2 linked regions of the Variovorax paradoxus genome follow. The protein of the gene in region 1 interacts with the protein of each later gene in a pairwise test. Links are inferred from orthologs where the notes say so. Each region holds a gene or a part of one and is shown on either strand. Other genes may lie near its edges.

Region 1 (6,478 bases):
TGACGGGAGTCAGCACGACCTTGCGGCCGGAATAGAGCGAAGCCTCGGCATGTTCGATGCCCGATACCTCCTTGCCGGCGATCGGGTGAGCCGGAACGAAGTTGGCAAACTGGCTTTGCAGGCCGTTGCGCGCGGCTTCGATCACGTCGCCCTTGGTCGAGCCCACGTCCATGACGAGCGTGTCGCTCGAAATGCCGTGGCGAATGGCCCTGAAGGTGGCTTCCGAAGCCGCCACGGGCACCGCGAGCAGCACAAGGTCTGCACCCGAAACCGCGAGCAGCGCGGAGGGCGCCACCACGTCGATCACGCCGAGCTGGCGCGCCCGCTCGGTGGTGGACGGCGACTTGCTGTAGCCGACCACGCGTTTCACAAGCTTTGCGCGCTTGAGTGCAAGCGCAAAGGAGCCGCCCATGAGGCCGCAGCCGATCAATCCCAATTGCTCGAACATGATGCGTGTCCGGCTCAGGCTTTGACGGGGTAGGCGCCAAGCACCTTGTAGAACGCGCAGAGGCCGCGGAGCTCTGCCAGTGCCGCAGCCACGTTGGGCTGCGAAGGGTGGCCGTCGAGGTCGATGTAGAAGTAGTACTCCCACTGTCCGGTGCGCGCGGGGCGCGACTCGAAACGGGTCATCGACACGTTGTTGAGCTTCAGCGGGACCAGCAGGTCATGCACGGCGCCGGGGCGGTTGGGCACGGAAACGATCAGGCTCGTGCAATCGCGCCCCGATGCCGGCGGCATGGCCAGCGTTTGCGGCAGGCAGATCACGGAGAAACGGGTACGGTTGTACGAGTCGTCCTGGATGGCGTGCGCAACGATGTGCAGCCCGAAGCGGGTGGCGGCGCGTTCGCCGGCCAGCGCGGCCCAGGCCGGGTTGGTGGCCGCGAGCCGCGCGCCTTCGGCATTGCTTGAAACAGCGCGCCGCTCGGCGTTGGGCAGGTGCTTCGAAAGCCAGGTCTGGCACTGTGCAAGCGCTTGCGGATGGGCGAGCACCGCCTCAACGCCGTCGAGCGTGTTGCTGCTGCGCAAAAGATGGTGCCGCACCAGCAGGCTGACTTCGCCGACCACGTGGGTGGGCGAATGAAGGAACAGATCGAGCGAACGCGTGACCACGCCTTCGGTCGAATTTTCGACGCCCACCACGCCATATTGGGCGCTGCCGGCTGCCGTGGCATGAAACACCTCGTCGAAGCTGGCGCAATAAATGAGGTCGGCGGCGCCGCCGAAGTATTCGATGGCGGCCTGCTCGCAGAAAGTGCCCTCGGGGCCGAGCACGGCAACGCGCTGGGGCGACTCGAGCGCCAGGCAGGCCGACATGATCTCGCGCCAGATGGCCGCCACATGCAGGTCCTTGAGCGGGCCTGCATTGCTCTTTTGCATCTTCTCGATGACTTGCGCCACGCGATCGGGGCGGAAAAACGGCGTGCCTTCGCGCTTCTTGACCTCGCCGACCAGCTCTGCCACGTGGGCCCGCTCATTGAGCAGGCTGAGCAGTTGCTGGTCGAGCGAATCGATCTGCACGCGCAGACCGGCAAGGCTTTCGGAGTTGTCGGGAGAAGAGGGCGGTGTTGGAGCGGAGGCGGTCATCGGTGCGAGCAGCTGGGCATGCGCCTAGGCATGCGATCGCTCGAATTCTCGCATGTAGCTCACAAGTGCCTGTACGCCTTCCAGCGGCATGGCGTTGTAGATGCTCGCGCGCATGCCGCCGACCGACTTGTGGCCCTTGAGCTGCAGCAGGCCGGCTTCCCGGGCGCCGGCCAGGAACGCATCGTTGCGGCTTTCGTCGGCGAGGAAGAAAGGCACGTTCATGCGCGAGCGGCAGCTCGGGTCGATCTTGTTCACATAGAACGAAGAGGCGTCGATGAACCCGTACAGCAGGTTCGCCTTCGCGATGTTGCGCTGCTCGATGGCGGCCACGCCGGTGAGCGCGCCTTCGGTCTGCTGCAGCAGCCACTGGAACGTGAGCCCGGCCATGTAGATGCCCCACGTCGGCGGGGTGTTGTACATGGACTTGTTGTCGGCCACGATCTTGTAGTTGAACGCGCTCGGGCAGATTTCGAGCGCATGGCCGAGCAGGTCGTCGCGCACGATCACGAGCGTGAGGCCGGCCGGCCCCAGGTTCTTTTGCGCACCGCCGAATGCAAGGCCCACGCGGCTCCAATCGACGCTGCGCGAAGCCACGTGCGACGAGAAGTCGATGACCAATGGCGCGGTGCTGCCAAGGGCCGCGAGGTCGGGCAGTTGCTGGAATTCGATGCCGTTGATGGTCTCGTTGGTGCACAGGTGCACGTACGAGGCATCTTGGCTCAGTTGCCAGCTCGAAGGATCTGGCAGCCTGGTGTGATGGTCGCCGGCGTTGCTTGCGGCGACGTGCGCAGTGCAATAACGCTGCGCTTCTTTCTGGGACTTGATGCTCCAGCTGCCGGTGATGACGAAGTCGGCGGTTTTGCCGCGCGACAGGTTCATCGGCACGATGGCGTTTTCGCCCAGCCCGCCACCCTGCATGAACAGGATGTGGAAATGCTCGGGCACAGCCAGCAGCGCGCGGATGTCGGCTTCGGCCTGGTTGCAGATTGCGCCGAACTCCTTGCCGCGATGGCTCATTTCCATCACGCTCATTCCGCTGCCCTGCCAGTCGAGCATTTCGGAGGCGGCGCGTTGAAGCACCGCCTCCGGCATGGCGGCCGGACCTGCGGAAAAATTGAATGGACGCGTGCCGACTGGCTGGGGCTGCTGCTGAGTCACGTCACTTCTTGGCGGGAGCCTTGGCCGGGGCCTTGGCGGGAGCGCCGCCTTGCTGGCCGCCGGTGGGTGCACCGAGTGCCTTGGCCACGTTTTCGTCGAGCGCGCGCATCTTCGGTTCGATGGTGGCGCGCGTTTCGGTCACGAGCTTTTCGGTCAGCGCGGTCTGCATCTTGGGATTGAGGTCCTGGTACTTCTTGCTGAGCGGCGAATTGATCCAGGCCAAGAGCTGCTTGAGTTCGTCTTCGGTGAAGTTCTGCTCGAGCAGCGGGGTCAGGGCAACCGGTGCCAGCTGCACGGCCTTGTCGCGCACGATCGGGTAGGCGTCGTCGAAATACTTCTTGAGCTCGGCGTCGGCAGCCTTGGCGGCCGATTCGCGCTTGGCTTCGGGTACCTGCGTTTGCAGGTACTGCGAGCCGGCCTGGGCAATCGGGGAGCTCGACTGTTCGACCAGGCCGCGCGCCAGCGATTCGATGCCGGGGCGCTGCACGTCGATGAACTGCTTGATGAGCGCAGCTTTGTCCTGGGCCATGGCGGCCATCGAGCTGCCAGCCAGGGCGACAGTCAGAAGTGCGAGCTTGAATTTTTTCACTGAGGGTTCTCCGTTGAAGATGTGGAAGTATCGTCTGCGCCCGGCTCGATCTCGCCGTTGGCGTCGTTCTCGACGATACGCTGTAGCCCGCTTAGTTTGGCGCCTTCGTCGAGCCCGATCAGCGTGACGCCTTGCGTTGCGCGACCTAGTTCACGAATCTCGGCAACCCGGGTGCGCACAAGCACGCCCTTGTCGGTGATGAGCATGATCTCATCGTCCGCATGCACGAGGGTGGCGGCAACGACCTTGCCGTTGCGCTCACTCTGTTGAATCGCAATCATGCCTTTGGTTCCGCGGCCATGACGCGTGTACTCGGTAATGCTTGTACGCTTTCCGTAACCATTTTCTGTGGCCGTGAGCACGCTTTGCTGCTCGTCCTCGGCCACCAGCATGGCGATGACGCCTTGCCCCGGGTCGAGCGACATGCCGCGCACGCCGCGCGCATTGCGGCCCAGCGGACGCACGTCTTCTTCGTCGAAGCGCACGGCCTTGCCGCCGTCGCTGAACAGCATCACGTCGTGCTTGCCGTCGGTAAGCGCCGCGCCGATGAGGTAGTCGCCCTCGTCGAGGTTCACGGCAATGATGCCGCCCTTGCGGGGGTTGTTGAATTCGTCGAGCGTGGTCTTCTTGACCGTGCCCATCGAGGTTGCCATGAACACATACTGGTCGGCCGGAAAGTTGCGCTTCTCGCCGGTGAGCGCGAGCGCCACGTTGATCTTCTCGCCTTCCTGCAGCGGGAACATGTTGACGATGGGCCGGCCGCGCGACCCGCGGGAGCCCGCCGGCACTTCCCACACCTTCAGCCAGTACAGCCGGCCGCGGTTGGAGAAGCACAGGATGTAGTCGTGCGTGTTGGCAATGAAGAGCTGGTCGATCCAGTCGTCTTCCTTGGTCACGGTGGCTTGCTTGCCGCGGCCGCCGCGCTTTTGTGCACGGTATTCGTTCAGCGGCTGGCTCTTGATGTAGCCGCTGTGCGAAAGCGTGACCACCATGTCGGTGGGTGTGATCAGGTCTTCGGTCGAGAGGTCGTAGGCGCTGTGCTCGACCAGGCTGCGGCGTGCGCCGAGCTTCGACTGGCCGAACTCCTGCTTGATGGTGCCGAGCTCTTCGCCAATGATGACCGAGACGCGCTCGGGCTTGGCCAGGATGTCGAGCAGGTCGTCGATCTCGGCCATGACCTCCTTGTATTCGGCAACGATCTTGTCCTGCTCGAGGCCGGTGAGGCGTTGCAGGCGCATCTGCAGGATTTCTTGCGCCTGGGTTTCCGAAAGGCGGTAGAGGCCGTCTGAACCCATGCCGAACTCGCGCTCCAGGCCTTCAGGCCGGTAGTCGTCGGCGTTGACCACCCCGCCGTCGGCGCGCGAACGGGTGAGCATTTCGCGCACCAGCTTGCTGTCCCAGCTGCGGGTCATGAGCTCGGCCTTGGCAACAGGCGGAGTGGGCGACTCGCGGATGATGCGGATGAACTCGTCGATATTGGCCAGCGCCACCGCCAGGCCTTCGAGCACGTGGCCGCGCTCGCGGGCCTTGCGCAGGGTGAAGACCGTGCGGCGCGTCACCACTTCGCGGCGGTGCTGCAGGAAGACCTCGATCAGGTCCTTCAGGTTGCACAGCTTGGGCTGGCCGTCGACCAGCGCCACCATGTTGATGCCGAAGGTGTCCTGCAGCTGCGTCTGCTTGTAGAGGTTGTTGAGCACCACCTCGGGCACTTCGCCGCGCTTGAGCTCGATCACGAGGCGCATGCCCGACTTGTCGGACTCGTCCTGGATGTGGCTGATGCCTTCGATCTTCTTCTCGTGCACCAGCTCGGCCATGCGCTCCTGCAGCGTCTTCTTGTTGACCTGGTAGGGAAGCTCGTCGACGATGATCGCCTGGCGCTGGCCGCGGTCGATGTCCTCGAAGTGGCACTTGGCACGCATCACCACCTTGCCCCGGCCGGTGCGGTAGCCGTCCCGGACGCCGTTGATGCCGTAAATGATGCCGGCGGTGGGAAAGTCGGGCGCTGGCACGATTTCCATCAGCTCGTCGATGGTGGCCTGCGGATTGCGCAGCATGTGCAGGCAGGCGTCCACAACCTCATTGAGATTGTGCGGCGGGATATTGGTGGCCATGCCCACCGCAATACCGCCGGAGCCATTCACCAGCAAATTGGGCAGTTTGCTCGGCAGAACCTTGGGTTCTTTTTCGGAGCCGTCGTAATTGTCTTGAAAATCGACCGTTTCCTTGTCGATATCGGCCAGCATTTCATGTGCAATTTTGGCCAGGCGGATTTCCGTATACCGCATTGCGGCCGCATTGTCTCCGTCGACCGAGCCGAAGTTACCTTGTCCGTCCACCAGCATATGGCGCATGGAAAAGTCCTGCGCCAGCCGCACGATGGTGTCGTAGACCGACTGGTCCCCGTGCGGGTGGTACTTGCCGATCACGTCGCCCACGATACGGGCGGACTTCTTATATGCCCGGTTCCAGTCGTTGTTGAGCTCGTGCATCGCATACAGCACGCGCCGGTGCACAGGCTTGAGGCCGTCGCGCGCATCGGGAAGCGCTCGGCCCACGATCACGCTCATGGCGTAATCGAGATAGCTGCTGCGCATTTCCTCTTCAAGACTGATGGGCAGGGTTTCTTTGGCGAAGGAGGTCATGAGCGAGAGGCTGGCGGCGGAAGGCGGAATTTTACGCTGTGAGGGGTGTCGTACCGCCGCAACACAAGGCGGCTATTCCGCCTCCGTCCTACGCTTCCGGGGGGCGCTGCAGCCTGTTTGCCAAAGACCCTATGGCACAATCGCCTCAACGTTTTGGGTGGTGGTCACTTAAAGCGTCCTTGATTCGCAGCGCGGCTGCGGCTTTTTCCCCAAGAGGAGAACCATGAAGAAACTGAATAAAGTGGCGATGATGTTTGCAGTCGCTGCGCTCGCCACTGCCGCCGGCGCGCAGACCCGTGTCACCGCTGCGAATGGCGGTCCTACGATCGACAACTGGCAAAACGGCACCGGCGAACTGGTTTGGAAGAACGGCACGAACGAACTGTGCTGGCGTGATGCCAACTGGACGCCGGCTACTGCCGCCGCCGGTTGCGACGGTGCTCTGGTTCCTGCTGCTCCGGCTGCAGTTGCTCCCACCCCGGGCGCACCGACTCCGACGCCTGCA
Region 2 (15,911 bases), 930 kb from region 1 along the record:
CTTCGGCAGCGACAACCCGGGCGACTACATCGGCGGCTTTCCGAGCCATCCGCATCGGGGCTTCGAAACCGTCACCTACATGATTGCGGGCCGCATGCGCCACCGGGACAGCGCGGGCCACGAGGGGCTGCTGCAAAACGGCGGCGTGCAATGGATGACGGCCGGGCGCGGGTTGGTGCACAGCGAACTGCCCGAGCAGGAAGAAGGCCTGATGGAGGGATTTCAGCTCTGGCTCAACCTGCCCGCCAAGGACAAGATGCGCGAGCCCTGGTATCGCGACATCCAGAGCGAGGAAATTCCCGAATACACCACCGCTGCGGGCGTTCATGTGCGCGTGATTGCCGGCGAAAGCCACGGCATCCAGGGCGCGGTGCGGCGCGAACACACCGAGCCGCTGTACCTCGACATCACCGTGCCGCCGGGCGCCGAGTTTGCCCAGCCGCTGCCCGACGACCACAACGCGCTGGTGTATGTGTACCGCGAGTCGGTGTGGATCGCGGGCAGTGAGGTGCCCACGCGCCGCATGGCCATTCTTGCCAACGACCCCGGCAGCGACGGCGTGGTGCTGCGCGCGGGTGCCACCAACCACAGCCCTGCGCGCGTGCTGCTGATTGCCGGCAAGCCGCTGAACGAGCCCATCGCGCAATACGGCCCTTTCGTGATGAACACGCAGGAGCAGGTGAAAGAGGCCGTGCACGATTTCCAGAACGGCAAGTTCTGATGATCCTGTAGTCGCAGGCCTACCGAAAATCGGCACTGCCCGCAGGTCACAGGCGCTGCCGCGCGGCTTAGATTGGCCGGCATGGCCCCCAGCACGCCCCGCCCCGCCCCCCCGACCACCACCAGCAAAGCTCCCCAGGTTCGCAAGGGCCAGGCTCCCGACACGTTGAAGCGCGAGCAGTTTCATGAGCGCTTCATGCAGCCGTTTCTCGACCCAGCCTTCGAGGCCGAGAAGGAGGCATTGCAGCGCATCGAGCTTGTTGCGTGGGAGGCCTACCAGGAGGGCCGCAAGGCGCCCGTCACGCGCAAAGCCGGCCCGGGCTATGCCGATCCGGACTACGACCTGTCCGTCGACTGGCTCGAAGCCAAGGCGCGCATCGATGCAGCCCAGGCTGCGTGGCGCAGCCCGCAGACGCGGTCGCGCGTGCTGCTGGTGAATGGATCGCCGCGCAACGACGGCACCTGTCCCGGTGAAATTTCGAAGACATGGCGGCTGGTGCAGCTTGCGCGCGAAGTGCTCGAGGGCTGCGGCATCGAGGCCGACGTGCTCGACCTCAGCCTGCTCACCTCCGAATACGGGCGCCATATCCATCCTTGCAAAGGCTGCGCTTCCACCGCCATGCCGCTGTGCCACTGGCCCTGCAGCTGCTACCCCAACCACTCGATGCGCCAGACCGGCGACTGGATGAACGAGATCTACGAACGCTGGGTGGCCGCGCACGGCGTGATCCTGTTCACGCCCACGCATTGGTACCAGGCTGCCAGCCCGCTCAAGCTCATGATCGACCGCCTGGTGTGCGCCGACGGCGGCAACCCCGATCCCACCAGCACCCACGGCAAGAAGCCCGAAGAAGCCAAGGCGCTCGAACTCGAGGGCTGGGGCTATCCCAAGCATCTCGATGGCCGCGTCTATGGCGTGGTGGTGCACGGCGACGTGGCAGGCGCGGAAAGCGTGCGCCGGAACCTGTCGGACTGGCTCGACTGGATGGGCCTCATCGATGCCGGCCCGCAGGCGCGCCTCGACCGCTACATCGGCTACTACGAACCCTATGCCACCAGCCACGAGACGCTGGACGCCGATGAGGACGTGCAGGAAGAGGTGCGCAACGTGGCGCGCGCCGTGGCGCTTGCGGTCGGCGAGATGCGCACGGGCAAGCTGCAGTCGCCCGATCGTGGATTGAAGCCCGCGAGGCCCAAATAAGTCACGCTGCGGGGGCGCAGGGCCCACGCGGTTCATGATTCTTTACGCACGCTCACTTCCGGCTCACCGGGGAGATACAGAGGTCTTCCACACTTCGCTTCACCTGCTGCCCATTGGCGGCAGGCTTCTTCGAAAGGAAGCACTTTTCATGATCTCTCTTCGCCAACGCATTGTCTGGGCCAGCCTTCTCGGTTCGGCCGCCCTCGCCTCTTCGGGTGCCTTTGCGCAGGCTCCGGCTGCGCCCGCCACGTCTTCCACGCCCCCTGCGGCCGTTGCGCAAGCAGACGCTGCCGCGCCCAAGGCGCAGCACAAGCGCATGGATCCGGCCCAGCGCATGGAACGCATGCAAGAGCATCGCGCCAAGCGCCTGGCTGCGCTGAAGGAAAAGCTCAAGCTGACCTCCGCCCAGGAAGGCGCATGGACCAGCTTCACGTCGGCCACCCAGCCGCCGGCCGGTGCCCGCCCGCAGCGCATGGACCGCGCGGAATTTGCCAAGCTCACCACGCCGGAGCGCCTGGAACGCATGCAGGCCCGCCAGGCCGAGCGCAGCGCAAGGTTCGCGAAGCGCGCCGAAGCCACCAAGACCTTCTACGCCACGCTGACGCCCGAGCAACAGAAGACCTTCGACGCGGAAACGGTGCATGCCGGCATGCACGGCCATCGTGGCCACCGCGGCGGCCATGGCCCCGACCACTCGGCAGCGCCCGCCAAGAGCTGAGCACGAGTGACTGAACGCAGCGCCTGAAAAGGCGCATGCATCAAAAAGCCCGCCATGCATGCGCATCGGCGGGCTTTTTTCGTACACGCAGTGCTTTATTGCGGTGTACCCGTCTTTTCAGTCGGGTTCGTCGGCACGTCCGGCCGTTCGCCCTTCTGGCCGAACTGGGGCTTGGTCTTGCGGGCTTGCTGGCTCACCTCGGCACGCGACATTTCGCCCGTGGGCCGCGGCATGGCATTGGGCTGCGCGTTGACCGTGGTGCTGGCTTCACCCTTGGGCACCGGGTTGTTGGCGTTGTTGCGGTTGTGGGCGCGGGCCTCGGCCTTCACGGCCTCGCGCGAATTGGGCATGCTCGCATCGGGCCGCTGCGGCGGGTTGGGCACGCCGGAGGGCGTCTGCGTGCTGGCCTGGCCGCCCACGGCCGGGTCGGGCTGGGCGGGTATCGAGGTGGCCTGCGCCATCGCGGTGCCGGCCATGGCCATCAGGCCGGCCAGCGCCGTGGCGCGAAAGATTGCGTGCTTCATGGTGTGTTCCTTTGCTTGTCTCGACGGATGAACGAAGTGGAAAGACGGACCTATGGACCTGGACCTTTTTCTGGGTCCTGAAATCACCGTAGGAGGCCCGCAATGGCGCAGGTGTCGGGGTGAGGCAGGCCTGCCTGTAGGAACTCGCGCCCCTGCCGCGAAGGCCGGCGGCAAAGCCTGTGAATAAGGTGGCGCGTTCCTACAGGCGCGGACGGCGCGGCAACGTACAACGGCAAGACCGATGTCTTCCTCACCGATTCCACTCGCCGCCGCTTCGCCGACCTCGATCAAGGTGATGACCGTGAACACCCACAAGGGCTTCACTGCACTCAACCGCAAGTTCATTCTTCCGGAACTGCGGGATGCGGTGCGCACCGTGGGCGCCGACGTGGTGTTCCTGCAGGAAGTGCTGGGCACCCATTCGCGCCATTCGCGCAAGGTGAACAACTGGCCCGAGGCGCCGCACTACGAATTTCTGGCCGACACCATGTGGCCCCAGTTCGCCTACGGGCGCAATGCCGTGTACCCGCGGGGGCATCACGGCAACGCGGTGCTTTCCAAATTTCCGATCGTGCATTACCGCAACCACGACGTGTCGGTGGCCGGCCCCGAAAAGCGCGGGCTGCTGCACTGCGTGATCCGCCTGCCCGGCCGCCCCGTCGACGTGCATGCGATCTGCGCCCACCTGGGATTGGCAGAAGCGCACCGGCAGCAGCAGCTGGAGCTGCTTTGCCATATCGTGCGCGACGAAGTGCCGGCCGATGCGCCGCTGATCGTCGCGGGCGACTTCAACGACTGGCGCGGCCGCGCCCACCGGGTGCTCGAAGAAGGCGCCGCCTTGCGCGAGGTGTTCGTCAGTGCGAACGGCTCGGCTGCCAAGACTTTTCCGTCGCGCTTTCCGCTGCTGTCGCTCGACCGCATCTATGTTCGCAACGCCGGGGTGCATGCGCCGGTGGTACTGCCGCGCAAGCCCTGGTCGCACCTGTCGGACCATGCGCCGCTGGTGGCGAACATCGACCTTTGAAGATGGCGGCCGACATGGACCAGAGAGCCCGCTGGGTCGGTGGCAACAGCATCTCGTTGCTCGAGAACGGCGAGGAGTTTTTTCCGCGCGTGTTCGACGCCATTCGCCAAGCCAAGCGCGAGGTGATCGTCGAGACCTTCATCCTCTTCGAGGACAAGGTGGGCATGGCGCTGCATGCCGCCATGCGGGCGGCGGCCCAGCGCGGCGTGAAGGTCGACGTGCTGGTCGACGGATTCGGTTCGCCCGATCTCTCGCGGGAGTACATCGAAGAGCTGAGCTCGGCCGGCGTGAAGATGCGCGTGTTCGATCCGGGCAAGCGCATCCTGGGCCAGCGGCTGAATGTGTTCCGCCGCATGCACCGCAAGATCGTGGTGATCGACGGTGAGCTGGCCTTTGTGGGCGGCATCAATTATTCGGCCGACCACCTGCTCGACTTCGGGCCCAAGGCCAAGCAGGACTACTCGGTCGAGCTGCGCGGGCCCATCGTGGCGCAGATTCACCAGTTTGTGCTGCGTGCCATTGCGCTCGGGGACAAGGGGCCGCGCTGGTTCCGGCGCCGCCTCAAGCAGGCGCCGCCGGTCGCGCGGGAATCCGTGGGCCAAGTCGAGGCGATGTTCGTCACGCGCGACAACCGCCGCCATACCAACGACATCGAGCGCCAGTACCTGGCCGCGATTCGCGCCGCGCGACGGCGCATCGTGATTGCCAATGCGTATTTCTTTCCGGGCTACCGGCTCATCAAGGAGCTGCGGCGCGCCGCGCGCCGCGGCGTGGACGTACGGCTGATCCTGCAGGGCGAGCCCGACATGCCGATCGTCAAGACGGCTGCGAGCATGCTCTATCACCACCTGCTGCATTCGGGCGTGCGCATCTTCGAATACTGCGACCGTCCGCTGCACGCGAAGATTGCGCTGATCGACGACGACTGGACCACGGTGGGCTCGAGCAACCTCGATCCGCTGAGCCTTTCGCTCAACCTCGAAGCCAACGTGATCGCGCGCGACAAGGCGTTCAACCAGCTGCTGTGGCAGCGCATGGACACGTTGATGCGCGAGAGCTGCAAGGTGATTGGCGAGGACGACCTGGCCAGCGAATGGAGCGGCTGGCGGCTGGTGCGCAGCTTCTTCATCTTTCACTTCCTGCGCTGGTATCCGTCATGGCTGGGCTGGTTGCCGCGCCAGGTGCCGCGGCTGACGCTGGCCGAAGCCACCGACCTTGCCGAAAAGCGCGAGCAGCGAGAAAAAGCCGGCGAGAACGGCGCCACCCAGACCACGGAAGCCGCATGAACCGGCAAGCCGCTCACAGGGCGACTACGGCTGCAAACCGCACGGCGGCTTTTCCATGATGAGCACCATGAGCATTGCGCACCGCCCCTGGTGGCCTTGGATGCGCCGCATCGCGCTGTGGGGCTTCTTCGGCCTTATTGCATGGCTGCTCGTGAACCAGGCGCGCGCCATCGATTGGCAGGAGGTGTTCGACGCGATGCGCTCGCTGCCCGCCTCCACGCTGCTGCTGGCGGGCGCGCTTGCCGCCGGCAGCTTTGCAACCTACAGCACCTACGACCTGCTGGGCCGGTACCTCACCCGCCACAAGCTGCGCGCGGCAAGCGTGATGGGGGTGACCTTCATCAGCTATGCCTTCAACCTGAACCTCGGCTCGCTGGTGGGTGGCGTGGCGTTCCGGTATCGGCTGTATTCGCGCCTGGGGCTTTCGAACGAGACCATCACCCGCGTGCTCGGCTTCAGCATGCTCACCAACTGGCTCGGCTACCTGGTGGTGGCGGGCGCGGCCTTCTGCTTCTGGCCGATGGACTTGCCCGAGGAATGGAAGATCGACAACGGCGGCCTGCGGATTCTTGGCGCGGTGCTGCTGCTGCTGGCGGCGGCCTATCTTGTGCTGTGCGCGTTTGCCAGCGGGCGCGTGTTTCGCGTACGGCGCTTTTTCTTCAAGGTGCCGGCGCTGCGCATGGCGCTGCTCCAGCTGGCCATGTCGTGCCTGAACTGGTCGCTGATCGGCGGCGTGATCTGGGTGCTGCTGCAGGGCGAGGTGGCTTTCCACCAGGTGCTCGCAGTGCTGCTGGTGGCCGCGGTGGCGGGCGTGGTCACGCACGTGCCGGCGGGCCTTGGCGTACTGGAAGCGGTGTTCATCGCCCTGCTCTCGCACCAGGTGCCGCAAGGCAAGCTGCTGGGCGTGCTGCTGGTCTACCGCGGGCTGTATTACCTCTTGCCGCTGGCGGTGGCCACCGTGGCCTACTTTGTCACCGAGCTGCGCACCCGGCGCAGGCGCGCCAGGCCGCGCCGAGCGGGCGGCTAGAAGTGATACGTGTAGCGCAGCCGGACAAAGTTTTCGCCCGGGTTCGGCTTCTTGATGCCCGCGTTCGAAAAATGCTGCACGCGCAACGTGAGCTCGTGCTTCCCGTTCTCGCCAAAACTGCGTCCCACGCCCAGCACTTCGGTGAACTGGAATGCGGTGCTGAAGGTGCGGTCCGGCGTGTTGTAGAGGTGGTCCATCACCGTGCCGCCCACGCCGCCTTCGGCGAACCACGGGGAGCTGCCGGCGCCGAAGCGGTAGCGCCAGGTGTAGATGGCACCAATTTGCGTGTAGTTGCGCGAACCGCTGCCAAGCGCCGGCGCATGCCACTGGCTGATGAACAGGTCCCAATAGGAAGTCAGTGCGCCTTCATGCACCGGCTGGCGCAGAGACCAGGGCAACGTTACCCCTACCGTGGCCGAATTGGTGGCCCCTTTGTCGCCGTGCGGTGCACGGCCGCCCTCGAAGTAGAAGCCGCGTGCGCTGTCTTCGAACGCATGAGCTTCGGTGCCCAGCAGGCCAAGAATGCCTGCGAACACCGCAGCCCCGAGGGACGCGGAAGGAGGTACTTTCATGATGTGGTTTTTGAAAGCAAATGATGGAAAGGACGGAAATAATTACTTTCCGCCCCGTTTCGCGCCTCAAGCCGAGGCTATTGCCATATCGCAAAGTAGGACTTGTTCAACATTCCTGCAGAGTTGATTTTGTTGCAGTGCAGCAATCCGGGCGCTCGCGGGCCTATAGTGGTGTTCATTCATCCTCATAGATCGGCCCTCGCCCATGTCGTCTCTTACCTCTGCCGCCCGTTTGGCCAGCCCGCTGATGCTGTGGGCCGACATGGCCCTGAAGACCCACGAGATGCTGCTGTCCTCGGGCTCGGTAATCCAGATGCGCACCGAGCGCATGGCCAAGGCGGGGCTCACGCCCAGCCCGGCGGACCTTGCGGAGTTCCAGCTCATGGGCGATGAAAAGCTCGCTGCCGCGGGTGAAGCGGGCGCTGCGATGGCCAGGCAATGGCACAGCAGCCATGTCTCGCTCACGAGCCGCGTGCTGCAGCAATGGTTTCTGAGCGCCGGGGCTTTTCTGTCGATGGCCGGCAGCATCACGCCCGCGCAGGCGGCGGTGCGGGGCGATGCGTTCGTCAAGGCCACCACCCGCGCGGTCAGCACCGCCGGCCAGCTCTCGGGCACGGCGGTCCGCATTGCGCGCGAAGGGCTCAAGCCGATCCACGCAGCGGCTACCTCCAACGCCCGCCGCCTGGCGGAGCAGCGCGCCTGACCTGACCGGGAAAAGCAGCGTCAGCCGCGCGCCGGAACCAGCGTGACCAGGGTGATTTCGGAAGGTGCGCCAAATCGCTTGGGCGGCCCCCAGTAGCCGGTGCCGCGGCTCACGTAGATCCACATGTCCTGCAGCCGGTGCAGGCCGGCGGTAAAGGGCTGCTGCATCGGCACGAACAAGTTCCACGGGAAGAACTGCCCGCCATGCGTGTGGCCCGACAGCTGCAGCTGGTAGCCGGCCCGGGCCGCGAGCGGCGCACTGCGCGGCTGGTGGGCCAGCAGCACGCGCGTGTGCACCAGCGGCGGCGCGTCGTGCAGCGCAAGATGCGGATCGCTTTCATGCGCGGCATCGAAATGGCCGGCGGTGAAGTCGGTCACCCCGGCAAGCACCAGCTGGCTTTCGAACAGTTCTTCGTCGTTCTGCGCACCGCGCACATTGCGCGTCTGCAACACCACGTGCTCGTTGAGCAGCACCTTCAGCCCGAGCCGGCGCAGTTCGTCGATCCACGCGTGGGCGCCGGCGTAGTACTCGTGGTTGCCCGTGACCACGAAGGTGCCGTGCCGCGCGCGAAGGCCGGCCAGGGGTGCAATGTGCTCGCGCAACTCGGCCACGGTGCCGTCCACCAGGTCGCCGGTGATCGCGATGGCGTCGGCGCCGAGGCGGTTCACGGCGTCGACGATGCGCTGGATGTAGTCGCTCCGGATCGTCGGCCCAACGTGGATGTCGCTGAGCTGCGCAATCGTGAAGCCCTCGAGCGCGGAAGGCAGTCCCTGGATGGGAACCTCCACACGCTTGACGGCCGCGGTGCGGCGGGCATTGAGAAAACCCACCAGCGATGCCAGTGTGGCCACCACCGGAACGGCCATTGCGCTCCACGGCAGCACCGCGCTCCAGGACACCTGCAGGCCGGCCACCGCGCTCGCAAGCCAGGTGAGCAACAGGCCCACGTCGCGCAGCAGCGTCAGCACGAACATCGAGGAGAACCAGCCCATGCTGATCAGCCCGGTCCATTTGAGCGCCTCTTTCAGCGAAGCGCTGCGCTCCGAGCGGCGCGAAACGAACGGCAGCGGAATCGTGAAAGCCGAAACGGCGAGCGCGGCAAGCGGCAGCGGCCAGGCGGGCGTGAGCATGGCCAGCGCCGGCACCAGGCGCAGCGCTATGTAGACATGCAGTAGCGCGGTGAGGACGCTCAGGGGACGTATCGGCATGGGGGCAATGGGAACGGGCACTGCCCGGGACGCAACATGTGCAAGGCGCATGCCGCGCATTCAAGACGGCCGCTCGGCCACAGGCCGCTATTTTTTCTATAGCGTCGGGTATCCAGATAGCAGGCGTTGCCGGCGATACATGCGCCGAACCGCACGGCTCAGCGGCAAGGGTACCGGCCGCACACGCGCGCTACTGCACCGGGCGCGTGCCGGCAGATGCCATGTCGGTGCCGGCTGGCCACACGAATGCCACCTTTGCGGGCGTACCCGGCAAGACGTGCAGCGTTTGCTTGAGCGTGTTTCCAAGCAAGCGAGCCTCCACTTCGTAAGTCCCGGGGTCGAGCCGGGCCACCATGAACGGGCCGCCCGACACCACGTTGTCGATCAGCGCGGCGCCCTTGCTGTTGCGCACCGTCACGTGAACGTCGGCCGCGAACTCGGCGCCCTTGTGGTCCTTGATGGCAAATTCGAAGGTGGCCGGCCAGCGTGGCGCCACGGTTTCCATCAGCTGGGCCTCGTCGCTGCCGATGCCGCCGCTCATGTACTCGATGCCGTGCGTCATGTAGATGGGCGGGTTGACCGCCGCGTGCGCCGGAGAAAGCGCCGCAAGAAGAACGGCGCCGCACAGCGCGGCGGCCGCAAGGGGCCGCCGGCGAGATGAAATCAGGGAGGTCATGGTCTGAAATCCTTTCTTCCTTGTCTGCGTGGCAAAGAGCCACGACGCCACTGTGCGGCGCGGGCCTTAGGCAAGGCTTAACAAGAAAAGAGGAAAGACCGGCCCCGTCGTCCCCGCAGCCTGAACCGGGGGAAAGCGGGGTTCAGCGGGCGGCGGATGTCTGCGCGAATGCCTGCGTTTGCGGCGCGGGCGGCAGCACCGACGCCATGTCGAAGTTCGAAGGCCACATGAAGACCGCGCGGGCCGGCACGCCGGCAATCACGGTCAGTGTCTGCGTGATCGTCAGGCCGCCGAGCGTCACGTTCACGTCGTATGCGCCGGGATCGAGCCGGGCCAGCATGTAGGGGCCGTTCGACTGCGCCTCCATCACGGGGCGGCCCGTGTACTTTTCGCGCACCTGAACCGCGGCCCGCACCGGGAAATTGCTCTTTTGCGTGCTGTCGTTGATGCCGAACTCGATGGTCGCCGCCCACCGCGGCGACACCATCTGCATGAACGACGCCTCGGCCTTGCTCGTGCCCCCGCACATGTATTCGACGCCTTGCGCCATCTGTATGGGCGGGTTCGAGAACGCATGGGCCGATGTGGCCATGGCCCCCAAGAATGCTGCTGTGCCGCCCAATACCAACGCAGCCATCGGCTGCCGGAGACGCAAAAGGTTCATTGCTTCGATGTCCTCGATCATGGGTGACGTGAATCCGTCGAGGATTTTGCTTAGCAAGAGTCGGGCTAGATATAGCGTTTACGAGGAACGATCCTCGCGAAAGTATTGAACGCTATTGTTTTAATAGCTTGTGACGCCTGTATGACGGGCCGCCCGGCCGTTTTTGGTCTTCCTCTATGTGAAAACCCTGAGAGCGGTGCCGTACGCCCGATTCGGCACGTTGCACGTGACCGGCGCCTACACCGGTGCATTGCCTCGCTTGATATGAAGAAGTTCGTACAGAAAAGGAGCTTCCAATGAACATCGGATCCAGGATCGAGGCAGTCAAGAAGATGGACGCCCAGCGGCCGGACTTTCCGGGTGAGCACCTCGCCGTTCTGGGCGCGGGCGTTCTGCTGCTGCTGACGGCCGGGCGCAGCCGGTCGCTCGTGCGCCGCGTGCTGGCGGGCGCTGCAGGCGGCGCACTGGTTGGCCGAGCGGCCAGCGGGACCGGCGGGCTGGCGCGCGTCGCCCGCGTGTTGCAGGGCGGCATTGGCGGCAGGCGCGCGATGCGTATGCCGTAACCGGAACCGTCACATCAATTCGCGGTAAATTTTGCTGGCGTCAGTCATCGAATTAAATCAATGTCAAGTATTTACTTGAATTAGACGTTCAGGCGTTTTCTTCCAGCAATTCCCCCGAGCTTGGATCGTGAAAGATATCTCGATCTCGCTCAAAAAAACACCCCGGATCGCGGGTTCACATAAGCGGCGGCAAAGCGAATCTAGACTCGCGCAGGGCTAATTTATTACGCCCTTCGCGCCGCTTTTTTTGTGGCTTTCCGAGACAGTCAAGAGTCGGCCACAAATATCGTTTGTCGGCCCGCTCCGGGGAGGTTTTCTGGTGACGATCAGCCGACGTAATTTCAATGCAGCCGGGTCCATTTTTTCAGTCTTGACCCTCGCCGGCTGCGGCGGAGGAGGAAGTGGCGAGGGCGGCAATGCCGTCTGGCCCATCGCTCCTTCGCCTGCTCCCAAAGCCGAGACTTCGGGGTTCGCTTCCGTGAACGGAAAAAACCTTTACCACGTGAGCTCCGGCAAGGGGGTTCCAATCGTCTTCATGCACGGCGGCCTGGGCCTGGATCACCAATACTTCCGCCCTTTCATCGATCCGCTTGCCGACCACGCCCGCATCGTTTGCTACGACCAGTTGGGACAAGGCAAATCGGACCGCCCGGCCAGCTATGACGAGCTGACCCTCGAGCGCATGAGCGCGGATTGCAACGCATTGACCAAGGCGCTCGGCATCGACAAGTTCGTTCTTGTCGGCCACTCGTTCGGTGGTTTTGTTGCGCTAGATTTCGCGTTGCGGTTTCCTGATCGCCTTTCGGGGCTGGTGTTGTCGTGCACGGCGGCAGACACCGCATCTTTCGTTCAGCGCAATCCGGTCGGCGGAACGCCTGACCAGCAAGCAGCCCTGGGCCAATTGCTGACAGCTCCAGTCGCGAGCGATGAGGATCTTCGTAAAAAATGGACCGCCGGCGCGCCTTTGTATTACAACAATGCAACCCCGCCGCCCGGGGTTATCGCAGACGTCGATCAAAGGACAATTTACTCAGGCGCGGCGTTCAATCGCGGCAACCAGCTTCTGGCCGACTACAACTTTGTTTCGCGGTTGTCGTCCATCAATGTTCCCACGTCGGTTAACTATGGCTCGGGTGATATCTGGCGTTTTGGCGATGACGAAAAGCTGGCAAAGAACATTCCGGGCGCCGCGCTGAAGTATTTCGCCAATAGCGGACACTGGCCGTTTCAGGAAGAGCCGGCAGAGTTCATTCGGTACATGCGCAGCTTCATTGCTCGTCTCCCGGCTTGAAGCCGTGAATCCAGAACAGGCGTGCCGCGCTCGGCGCGCCTGATGGCCTGCCTGTAAGCGGATGGGCGTGTGGTGGTGGATATTCTGGGGGCAGGGGCAGTAGCTCCCAATCCTCGGTAGAGGTCCCGAAGAAATCCAAGCCACAGTTGGGCTTGGAATAAAAAAAGCGCCCAGCATCGCTGGGCGCTTTATCGTTTTTACAGCAGCTGTTCGCGGCGGCGACTTAGCTGCCGTGCTTGCTACACGTCGATATTCGCAGCCCGCAGCGCGTTCTGCTCGATGAACTCGCGGCGCGGCTCCACTTCGTCGCCCATCAGCATCGTGAACACGCGGTCGGCTTCGATCGCGTCGTCGATCTGCACGCGCAGCAGGCGGCGCACGGTCGGGTCCATGGTGGTTTCCCACAGCTGTGCGGGGTTCATTTCGCCCAGGCCCTTGTAGCGCTGGCGCGAGGTGGCGTTTTCGGCTTGGCCGATGAGCCACTTCATCGCGATGCGGAAGTCGGCCACCTTTTCTTCCTTGGCGCGCTCGCCTTCGCCGCGGCGGACGATGGCGCCCTCGCTGCTCAGCAGGTTGCGGAAGGTGTTGGCGGCTTCGGCGAGCGCAGCGTAGTCGGCGCCGTGCACGAAGTCTTGCGTGAGCACGCTGCTCTTGATGTTGCCGTGGTGGCGGCGGCTGATGCGCAGCAGCGGCTTGTCGGTGCGGGCGTCGAACTCGCTGCTCACTTCGGCGGGCACGCCGGTGGTGTTGAGTTCGCGCAGCTTGGCTTGCAGCGCCACGGCCGAGGCTTCGGCCGCGGGCGTGGTGTCCAGGTCGAGCGCCACGCCGTCGGCAATGGCGCGTAGCGCTTCGGCGTCCATGAAGTTGCGCAGGCGCGCAATCACGGCTTCGGCCAGCTGGTGCTTGCGCGCGAGCTCGGCCAGAGTGTCGCCACTCAGGGTGGTCGAGTTGGGGCCGCCGGTCTCGATGCTCGCGTCCTTCAGGGCCACCTTGAGCAGGAAGGCGTCCAGCGCGGGGCCGTCCTTCAGGTATTGCTCTTCCTTGCCGACCTTCACCTTGTAGAGCGGCGGCTGGGCAATGTAGATGTGGCCGCGCTCGACCAGCTCGGGCATCTGCCGGTAGAAGAACGTGAGCAGCAGCGTGCGGATGTGCGCGCCGTCAACGTCGGCGTCGGTCATGATGATGATGCGGTGGTAGCGCAGCTTGGCAACGTTGAAGTCGTCCGCCCCGCCGCCCGCGGTGGTGGCGCCGGCGCGGCCGATACCGGTGCCCAGCGCCGTGATCATGGTGAGAATTTCGTTGCTGGTGAGCAGCTTCTCGTAGCGCGCTTTTTCCACGTTCAGAATCTTGCCGCGTAGCGGCAGGATGGCCTGGAACTTACGGTCGCGGCCCTGCTTGGCGGAGCCGCCGGCGGAGTCGCCCTCCACCAGGTAGACCTCGCACAGCGCCGGGTCCTTTTCCTGGCAGTCGGCCAGCTTGCCGGGCAGGCCCATGCCGTCGAGCACGCCCTTGCGGCGCGTCATTTCGCGGGCCTTGCGCGCGGCTTCGCGGGCGCGGGCGGCCTCGATGATCTTGCCGCAGATGATCTTCGCGTCGCTCGGGCGCTCTTGCAGGTAATCGGTGAGCAGGCGTCCGACGATGTCTTCGACCGGCGCGCGCACTTCGCTGGACACCAGCTTGTCCTTGGTCTGGCTGGAGAACTTGGGCTCGGGCACTTTCACGCTCAGCACGCAGCACAGGCCTTCGCGCATGTCGTCGCCGGTGACTTCGACCTTGGCCTTCTTGGCCAGCTCGTTTTCTTCGATGTACTTGTTGATGACGCGGGTCATCGCGGCACGCAGGCCCGTGAGGTGGGTGCCGCCGTCACGCTGCGGAATGTTGTTGGTGAAGCACAGCACCTGCTCGTTGTAGCCGCTGTTCCACTGCATGGCCACTTCAACGCCGATGTGCGTGCCGGGAATGCCGCCGTAGGTGTCGGCCGGCTTTTCGCCCGCTGCATAGAACGAGTTCGGATGCAGGACGGTCTTGCCCTTGTTGATGAATTCGACAAAGCCGCGCACGCCGCCGGCGCCCGAGAAGTCGTCTTCCTTGCCGGTGCGCTCGTCCTTCAGGCGGATGCGCACGCCGTTGTTCAGAAAGCTCAGCTCGCGCAGGCGCTTGGAGAGGATTTCGTAGTGGAAATCGTTGTTCTCCTTGAAGATTTCCGTGTCGGGCAGAAAGTGCACCTCGGTGCCGCGCTTGTCCGTGTCGCCGATGATCTTCATGGGCGAGACTTCGAAACCGTTCACGGTTTCGAGCAAGCGGTTCTGCACGAAGCCACGGCTGAATTCGAGTTCGTGGATCTTGCCCTCGCGGCGCACTACCAGGCGCAACATCACGCTCAGCGCGTTCACGCAGCTCACGCCCACGCCGTGCAGGCCGCCCGACACCTTGTAGCTGTTCTGGTTGAACTTGCCGCCGGCGTGCAGCTCGGTCAGCGCAATTTCGGCAGCCGAGCGCTTGGGCTCGTGCTTGTCGTCCATCTTCACGCCGGTGGGAATGCCGCGGCCGTTGTCGGTGACGGAAATCGAGTTGTCGCTATGGATGGTCACGACGATGTCGTCGCAGTGGCCGGCCAGCGCTTCGTCGATGGAGTTGTCGACCACTTCGAACACCAGGTGGTGCAGACCCGTGCCGTCGGAGGTGTCGCCGATGTACATGCCGGGGCGCTTGCGCACCGCCTCGAGCCCTTCGAGGATCGTGATCGAGCCTTCGCCGTAGCTGGTGTCGGCGGGCGTGATCTCGATCGGCACCGCACTCTCGATCTCGGGCGTGTAGACCGGTTCGGTGTGGGGCACTTCGGGCTTGTTTTCTTCTGCACTCATTCGGATATTCCTCTATCTCTCACGGCATTCACGGGATTTTTCGGGCCTTGGCGGCCTGCTTTTCCTGCCTCTTGAAAGCGCAAACCCGCGGAGGGCCGCGGGCTGTCTGCGCAAGGCGCTGTGTTTTCTGTCTTCTAGATCCGCATCGGCATCACGACATATTTGAAGGATGCGTTCTCGGGGATGGTCAAAAGGGCGGAACTGTTGGAGTCGGCCAGGTCCAGCTTGACCATGTCCTGGCCCATATTGGCGAGGGCGTCGATCAGGTAGGTTACGTTGAAGCCGATCTCGATGGCGTCGCCGCCGTAGTCGATGTCGAGCTCGTCCTGTGCTTCTTCCTGCTCGGCGTTGTTCGATGCAATGCGCAGCGTGCCGGGCTCGATGTTCAGGCGCACGCCCTTGAACTTTTCGCTGGTCAGAATGGCGGTGCGCTGCAGGCTGGCCAGCAAAGGGGCGCGGCCGAGCGTGACGCTGTTCTTGTGGTTCTTGGGAATCACGCGGTTGTAGTCGGGGAACTTGCCCTCGACCAGCTTGGTAACGAACTCCATGCCGCCAAAGCTGAACTTGGCCTGGTTGTTCGCAAACTGCATCTCGATGGCGCCTTCGGCGTCAGACAGCAGGCGCTGCATTTCGAGCACGGTCTTGCGCGGAAGAATCACTTCCTGGCGCGGCACTTCGACGTCGAGCGTGGCCGACGAAAACGCCAGGCGGTGGCCGTCGGTGGCCACCAGGCTCAGCTGCTTGCCTTCGGCCACGAACAGGATGCCGTTGAGGTAGTAGCGGATGTCGTGCACGGCCATGGCAAAGGAGACTTGCGAGAGCAGGTCCTTCAGCGTCTTTTGCGGCACGCTGAACACGGGGCCGAAATTG

The links.
Region 2: the proteins of gyrA (region 1) and gyrB interact in binary tests that used the Escherichia coli proteins (3 or more experiments, as listed by UniProt). The link is inferred for Variovorax paradoxus from one-to-one orthologs.

Annotation. Positions count from the first base shown.
Region 1 is NZ_CP123990.1:1,109,048-1,115,525, forward strand. Bases 3,128-6,281 are described here. They hold gyrA (DNA gyrase subunit A), read right to left. Parts: upstream 5,974-6,281; coding sequence 3,328-5,973; downstream 3,128-3,327. Other genes in these bases: QHG62_RS05315 (DUF2059 domain-containing protein), read right to left, coding at 3,128-3,331; ompA (outer membrane protein OmpA), read left to right, coding at 6,197-6,281. Outside these bases: QHG62_RS05300 (prephenate dehydrogenase), read right to left, coding at 1-448; pheA (prephenate dehydratase), read right to left, coding at 463-1,584; serC (3-phosphoserine/phosphohydroxythreonine transaminase), read right to left, coding at 1,609-2,742; more of QHG62_RS05315, read right to left, coding at 2,744-3,127; more of ompA, read left to right, coding at 6,282-6,478. UniProt on the Escherichia coli protein: A type II topoisomerase that negatively supercoils closed circular double-stranded (ds) DNA in an ATP-dependent manner to maintain chromosomes in an underwound state.
Region 2 is NZ_CP123990.1:180,077-195,987, reverse strand. What follows is about bases 12,217-15,365. They hold gyrB (DNA topoisomerase (ATP-hydrolyzing) subunit B), read right to left. Parts: upstream 15,042-15,365; coding sequence 12,417-15,041; downstream 12,217-12,416. Other genes in these bases: dnaN (DNA polymerase III subunit beta), read right to left, coding at 15,176-15,365. Outside these bases: QHG62_RS00900 (pirin family protein), read left to right, coding at 1-721; QHG62_RS00895 (flavodoxin family protein), read left to right, coding at 803-1,921; QHG62_RS00890 (Spy/CpxP family protein refolding chaperone), read left to right, coding at 2,070-2,639; QHG62_RS00885 (serine/threonine protein kinase), read right to left, coding at 2,735-3,163; QHG62_RS00880 (endonuclease/exonuclease/phosphatase family protein), read left to right, coding at 3,405-4,187; cardiolipin synthase ClsB, read left to right, coding at 4,202-5,473; QHG62_RS00870 (lysylphosphatidylglycerol synthase domain-containing protein), read left to right, coding at 5,532-6,500; QHG62_RS00865 (acyloxyacyl hydrolase), read right to left, coding at 6,497-7,072; QHG62_RS00860 (polyhydroxyalkanoate granule-associated phasin), read left to right, coding at 7,278-7,775; QHG62_RS00855 (metallophosphoesterase), read right to left, coding at 7,796-9,043; QHG62_RS00850 (hypothetical protein), read right to left, coding at 9,174-9,659; QHG62_RS00845 (hypothetical protein), read right to left, coding at 9,802-10,323; QHG62_RS00840 (hypothetical protein), read left to right, coding at 10,620-10,886; QHG62_RS00835 (alpha/beta fold hydrolase), read left to right, coding at 11,206-12,177; more of dnaN, read right to left, coding at 15,366-15,911. UniProt on the Escherichia coli protein: DNA gyrase negatively supercoils closed circular double-stranded DNA in an ATP-dependent manner to maintain chromosomes in an underwound state.